Regions from separate parts of the Peribacillus sp. NPDC006672 genome, predicted to be linked through region 1. Evidence: riboswitches for the same ligand, from Rfam matches in the RefSeq annotation. Region 1 holds a riboswitch; the other holds the start of a gene.

Evidence for each region. A riboswitch is a leader RNA that binds a small molecule or an ion and turns the genes downstream of it on or off. The one in region 1 is predicted to bind S-adenosylmethionine.
Region 2: it holds a riboswitch for S-adenosylmethionine, as region 1 does, so the genes downstream of both, ACQKKK_RS13465 (Na+/H+ antiporter NhaC family protein) here and ACQKKK_RS07525 (O-acetylhomoserine aminocarboxypropyltransferase/cysteine synthase family protein) in region 1, are expected to answer to the same signal.

Annotation. Positions count from the first base shown of each region.
Region 1 covers NZ_JBNNOR010000003.1:340,556-343,975, forward strand. Annotated here, with positions in the region: gene ACQKKK_RS07505 (arsenate reductase family protein) at 214-570, shown strand; gene gcvH (glycine cleavage system protein GcvH) at 666-1,049, shown strand; gene ACQKKK_RS07515 (toprim domain-containing protein) at 1,142-1,507, shown strand; gene ACQKKK_RS07520 (thioredoxin family protein) at 1,511-1,819, shown strand; SAM riboswitch class I at 1,968-2,073, shown strand; gene ACQKKK_RS07525 (O-acetylhomoserine aminocarboxypropyltransferase/cysteine synthase family protein) at 2,172-3,420, shown strand, end outside.
Region 2 covers NZ_JBNNOR010000007.1:153,586-157,005, forward strand. Annotated here, with positions in the region: gene ACQKKK_RS13460 (chromate transporter) at 1-372, shown strand, start outside; gene ACQKKK_RS13465 (Na+/H+ antiporter NhaC family protein) at 820-2,136, opposite strand; SAM riboswitch class I at 2,331-2,438, opposite strand; gene ACQKKK_RS13470 (SOS response-associated peptidase) at 2,782-3,420, opposite strand, start outside.

The DNA.
Region 1 (3,420 bases):
TTCAAACAAAAAGAAAGCGATTCATCTCCCACCTAAATGCTCATTTTGAGGAAGGAGTCTTCTCGCCCAAAATGATAAATCAGAATCTGTAAAGGGGAGGCCCCGTAAAGGCATTCCCTTTATTTCCTTTGATGAAATCTCATTGGAAATTCAAAGGATATTTCGTTGTATTGCGTGGTGAAAACGGGTATTCTATTGATAGGTGGTGAAACGATGGGCTTAACATTATATTGGTACCCAAAATGCGGCACATGCCGTAATGCGAAAAAGTGGCTGGATAATCATGAACTGCAATATGAAGCGATCCATATAGCGGAAAACCCGCCTTCGCGAACTGAAATAGAACAACTATATAAAATCAGCAATTTAGAGTTGAAGAAGTTTTTCAATACTAGCGGTCAAAAATATCGGGAGCTGGGCTTAAAGGATAAGCTGAAAGAAGCTTCTGAAGCAGAGATGCTTGATATATTGTCCACAGATGGCATGCTTCTGAAAAGGCCGATTGTTACGGATGGTACCAAAGTGACGGTAGGTTTCAAAGAAGAGCAATTCGATCAGGCTTGGAAATGAAATTTTACAAAATATTTGGTTAATTCCTTACTTAAACATAAGATCTACCTTATAATGGAATAGATAAAATAAGATATACATATGGAGGGTTAATAATGACAACAACACCAAAAGAACTTCGTTACACTAAAGAACATGAATGGGTCAAAACGGAAGATGGAACAGTGCGCATTGGAATAACTGCTTTCGCCCAGTCCGAGCTTGGGGACATCGTATTCGTTGAGCTTCCAGAAATCGGTGATGAACTGAAAGCGAACGAGCCATTTGGAAGTGTGGAATCCGTTAAGACCGTTTCTGAGCTTTATGCTCCTATCAGTGGCAAGGTTGTTGAAGTAAACGAAGATTTAAGTGACAACCCTGAATATGTAAATGAATCTCCTTTTGAAAAAGCATGGATGATCGTGCTTGAACCATCAAATAGCGGTGATATTGAAAATCTGATGAGCGCTGAAGAATATGAAAGTTTGATTAACGGTTAAAACGATGGAGAGGGGGGCCTGAAAAGGCCTGCTCTCTTTTTCATTTTGAACAATTGCAGTTGCGCACATAATTCGTGAGATGGAGTGATGACATGGAATGGGGCGAGTTCGATAAAGTGATCATTGTAGAAGGCAGTTCCGATAGAAAAAAAGTTGCCTCCGTTTTAAATGAAGATGTGGAAATAAGATGTACGAATGGGACCATATCATTAACTAAGCTCGATGAATTAGTGGATGAATTGATGGACCGTGATGTTTATCTCCTTTTTGACGCAGATGAATCAGGAGAAAAGCTGCGGAAGCAATTCCGAAGGGAAATGCCGGAAGCGAACCACCTGTATATTAATAAAATGTACAAAGAAGTGGAAAGCTCACCCGAACATCATATCGCAACTGTGCTTTTATCTGCCAATATGAATGTGAAAATGAAATTTTTAAGTCAAAGGGTGAACGATTAGTTGATGCAGGAATGGAAAGAAGAAGAGTGTAAGTTTGCCGTTGAAAAAGGGGAAACCTTTTGTTTATATTTATATACGCCTTTATGCGGTACCTGTCAGGTGGCTTCCAAGATGCTGACGATATCCATGGAACTTTTCCCGGAATTGAGGGCAGGCAAAATGAATATGAACTATGTCCAGGCAATCTCCGAATCGTATGAAATTGAAAGTGTCCCTTGTTTATTGCTTTTCAAAAAAGGACAGCTGCACAAAAAAATATATGCCTTTCAATCCGTTCCTTATTTGTACGGATTGCTTAAGGAAATCAGCTAAGAAACCAATCAGAACCGGATTGGTTTCTTTATTGTGGACATAAGGCGGCCAAATTGAAACTAAACAAAGAATATTCTAACAATTCATTGACTGATTCATTCTAAAATGCTATATTTTGAATTAAGAAAGTAACGGCTGAATTTAATAGTTCTTATCAAGAGTGGTGGAGGGACTGGCCCGACGAAGCCCGGCAACCGGTATAAATTTATATACGGTGCTAATTCCAGCAGAGTGTTGGCTCTGGAAGATGAGGTGTGTTTTAAACCTCTTCTTGTGGAAGTGGTTTTTTTGTTTATGAAATGCCAGGTCTTCATAAAATTCCAACTAAATCCATAGAAAAAGGTGAAATCGTATGTCTGAGAAAAAGTTGCGTTTCGAAACATTGAGTGTTCATGGCGGTCTGCAAGCTGATGAAACAGGTGCCCGCGCAGTTCCTATCTACCAAAGCAATGCATACTTGTTCAAAGACACCGACCATGCAGCGAATTTATTTGGTTTAAAGGAGAATGGTTATATATATACACGACTCCATAATCCCACGGTCAGTGTTTTTGAGGAAAGAATGGCCTTATTGGAAGGCGGTATCGGCGGTTTGGCAACTGCAAGCGGAATGGCAGCCATCTCACTGTCAATCCTGAATATTGCCGGTGCAGGGGATGAAATTGTTTCAGCCTCTACATTATATGGCGGCACGTATAATCTTTTTGAAAACACTCTTCCTAAATATGGGATTAAGGTGAAGTTCGTTTCTCCTGATGACCCAGAAAATTTTAAAAGGGCGATTACGCCAAGAACAAAAGCCATATTTGCTGAAACAATCGGAAATCCAAGTTTGAGGGTCCTTGATATAAAAGCAGTAGCAGACATCGCCCACGAAGCCGGGATACCTTTAATCATCGATAATACCTTCGCTACACCGTATCTATGCCGACCAATTGATTTTGGGGCGGATATTGTCATCCATTCCGCTACAAAATGGATTTTGGGGAATGGAACGACGTTAGGCGGTGTCATAGTGGATGGAGGGAAGTTCGACTGGAACTCACCAAACTACCCTGGCTTTACGGAGCCTGACCCAAGCTACGACGGTCTGGTATACGCCGAGGCAGTTGGACCTGCTGCTTTTATAACGAAAGCCCGAGTGCAGTTGCTTCGTGATTTAGGTCCTGCCCTAAGTGCCCAAAGTGCATTCCAGTTTACGCTTGGACTTGAAACGCTGCATGTAAGAATGAAAGAGCATCTTTCGAACACTAAGTCTGTCATTCAATATTTGGAAAATCACCCTGCCGTGACTTGGGTTTCACATCCTGGTAAGGAGGATCATCCCGATAAAGCCCTTGCGGATAAATACTTGCCAAAGGGAGCAGGATCTGTTGTGACTTTTGGGATACAGGGTGACCGCGAAGCCGGGGCAAAACTTATCAATTCGGTGGAATTATGGTCCCATGTAGCTAATGTAGGGGATGCTAAGAGTTTAATCATCCATCCTGCCAGTACGACCCACCAACAATTGAATGATGCAGGTCTGGCGAAAGCGGGAGTGAGTGCTGATCAGGTCCGGTTATCCATCGGGATTGAAAATGCAGAGGATTTAATAGAAG
Region 2 (3,420 bases), on a different contig from region 1:
ACCACCAATAGTGCCATTCTCGTTGGCTATTCAACTGCTGGCTTAGCAGGAGCCATATCATCTGCTCTCGGAATCTTGCTTCCTGCTATTATAGTCGTAATCGTTATAGCCACCTTCTTCAGCAAATTGAATCATTATCCAATTATACAATCGATGTTTTATGGACTAAGACCCATTGTCACTAGTTTAATCCTCTTTGCAGCGATCAGTTTTGCCCTTTCCAATCATATGATAGCTATGAACTTTTCATGGCATACGATAAGCTTATTACTCGTTTTTGGATTATCATTATTTGCCCTATTGAAATTACGCTGGCATCCAGCCTATATCCTTATTCTTTCTGGATTAGTTGGTGTTGTCTTTTATTCATAACGACTCATTTTTCAGGTGCAAACGTTCAACACACTTCCATGTAATCTCTAAATCTGAAACGATATTTGTTCAAATGGAAACATTATCAAACTAACATATTTTTCCAAATTGTGAGATGGTACAACCTGAGTTTCGTGATTTTGTGGAAATGAAGGATGAACGTGGATTATCCGCCGTCCATCAATATGGACCGGAACTAGGCAGTTATTTTGATGATGGGCAAAAGTTGGTTCCATAAATTAAAGAAATATCAGGCAGGAGAATTCGAATTTATAGTTCAGATGAGGAGCGACTTTGTTACTTTCTAAACATTAATATTTATCATGCATAAGAGCGAGGATGTCTTCGCTTTTTTATTGTCTTTTGCCTATGTTTTAGTATTTTTAACCATACAAGCAACACCCTGAATCCAATGATTCAGGGTGTTTTTTCATAATTATTCTCATTTTAAGAAGTACGTTCCTTCGTTTCATCATTACCCGACTTAAACCGTGGAAAACCAATCAAGATGGCAACGATTCCACAAAGTCCAATAAGTATTGGGTAATATGAATATGGCAAGATGCTTATAGGGGAAATCTTTGCTATCCCTGCTGCAACAAGCAGTTGTGCCCCATATGGAATCAACCCTTGGACGCAACAGGCAAAAACGTCAAGCAAGCTCGCCGATTTACGTGGATCAATCCCATACTTCTCGGCAATATTTTTGGCAAGTGGTCCGGCAATGATAATCGAAATCGTGTTATTTGCCGTTGAAAGGTTCGTCAAACCAACAAGCCCGGCAATGCTAAATTCCGCTCCTTTTTTTGATTTGCTATTTCGGGTCACAAGGTGGAGTAAATAATCGATGCCACCATTATGTTTGATTACAGCTACCATACCCGCTATTAAAATGGCAAGGAAGGCGATTTCATACATTCCCGCCATTCCTTCCCCAACTTTTTGAATAACACCCAATGGTTGATAACTTCCATCAGCCAAGCCGATAATTCCGGCAAATACGATGCCGATGGAAAGGACCAGGAACACATTGACTCCTGCCAATGCAGTGATTAAAACGCAAAGATATGGAAGGATCTTCACCCAATTATAAGAATGTTGGGAGATGTCGGCCTGTTCACCCATCGTTAAAATTCCTAGGATGGCACATGTGATGATGGCAGCAGGTAAAACGATGAAAAAATTCACTTTAAACTTATCCTTCATTTTCGTTCCCTGTGTTCGAACTGCAGCGATTGTCGTATCCGAAATGAAGGAAAGGTTATCCCCAAACATAGCACCACCAATAACGGCCGCCATTGAAAGGGCAAGCGAAATATCTGTTTGCTCACTAATTCCAACCCCAATAGGTGCTAGGGCAACAATCGTTCCCGTGCTTGTCCCCATAGATAAAGAAATAAAACAAGCAATAATGAAAATCCCAACCATTAATAGATTTTGCGGAAAAACAGCTAAGGCAAGATTCACTGTTGATTCAACTGCCCCCATGCCACTTGCAACTTTGGAAAAAGCGCCGGCCAAAAGGAAAATGATAACCATTAACATAATATTGGAATCCCCGGCACCTTTACAGAAGATTTCAACCTTTTGATTGAAAGTCTCTTTCCGATTCATTGCCAATGCAGCTGCTGATGCAATTGAAATCGCAACAATCACCGGAAATGAATAAAAATCTTTAGTGATGATTCCGGAACCTATAAATAAAATTAAAAAAACGACAAATGGGATCAATGCCCAGGGATTCCCTTTATTGTTTGCACTCATGATGAACACCTCTTTTTATTTTTCCCATGACATGTGTCACAGCCCTTATTCTTTTAACAGTTTTTGCGAATAGCGCTAATAATAACCTGACATTCCTACTAATGGAATCCACACCTTAAAACTGTCAGCATAAAAAAAGACCTCTTCCATTTAACAACAACAAGAAGAGGTCTTTTAATTTATAAAAAACGCCCTCCTTATCTTTCAGGCAAAAAATAGCCTGCTGGATTTGGCACAGCACTCCTATTAAGTCTGCTGCCGAGACATCTTCGGGCCAGTCCCTCCGTCTCTCTTGATAAGAAGATTTAAATTATATAATGATATTATCAATATCGATTTCCACTAGAAAAAAAGCAGGCTGAAAACTTGCTGAACCGCTCCAAGTTTACATGATCCCCTCTCGGGAAGTGACATTGAAGCCATATTGAAAAGCAAATATAAGAGTACAGCATTTTATGTATTTTCGCAAGGTTTAGTTTATAAGTATTTCACATGTGGACCTTAATATTATAAATGGACTTTTACATGTGCAGTAAATAAGATTTTTTCAATAATGATTTACTTGTTATAGTCGGATCATGCCCCAAATTCTGTCTTTTTATCAGAAAGGAACTAAAATAAAAAGAGGTCTAATGAAAAGACCTCTCAGCAAATTTGTTGTATCAGGTTAGGTGAATTATTTTTAGTTGAGTTCACATCAGTCGATACCTCAAATGCTTCCATCTGTTCAGAATCGAATGATTTTAAATACTGCTGCAGATATGCAGGATCATTAATGGACGGATTCAACCAATTCTTTTCATCTTCAGGCTTAAGGATGACAGGCATACGATCATGAATGCTGGCCACTAGCTCATTAGGAACGGTCGTTATAACTGAGCACGAATAAATGTTGATGCCCTCTGGAGATTTCCAGGATTCCCAGAGACCGGCCATACCAAATGGAGCATGATTCTTAAGCTTTATTCGCATGGGTATTTTTCGCTCGGGTTCCTTCTTCCACTCATAAAAGGAATCAGCGATTATCAAGCATCGTTTCATCTTATACGCATTCTTGAAGCTTGCCTTCTCAGCAATGGATTCCGCTCTGGCATTGATCATTTTATAGCCCACTTTTTCATCTTTTGCCCAAAAAGGAATGAGTCCCCACCGAAGATATCCAAGTCGATTCCTAGCCCCGTCATTAATGACGGAGAGCACGGAGTGGGAAGGTGCAATATTGTAACTGAATTGGTATTCTTTATCAAATGATCCTTGAATATCGAACCGGTCTTTTATTTCTTC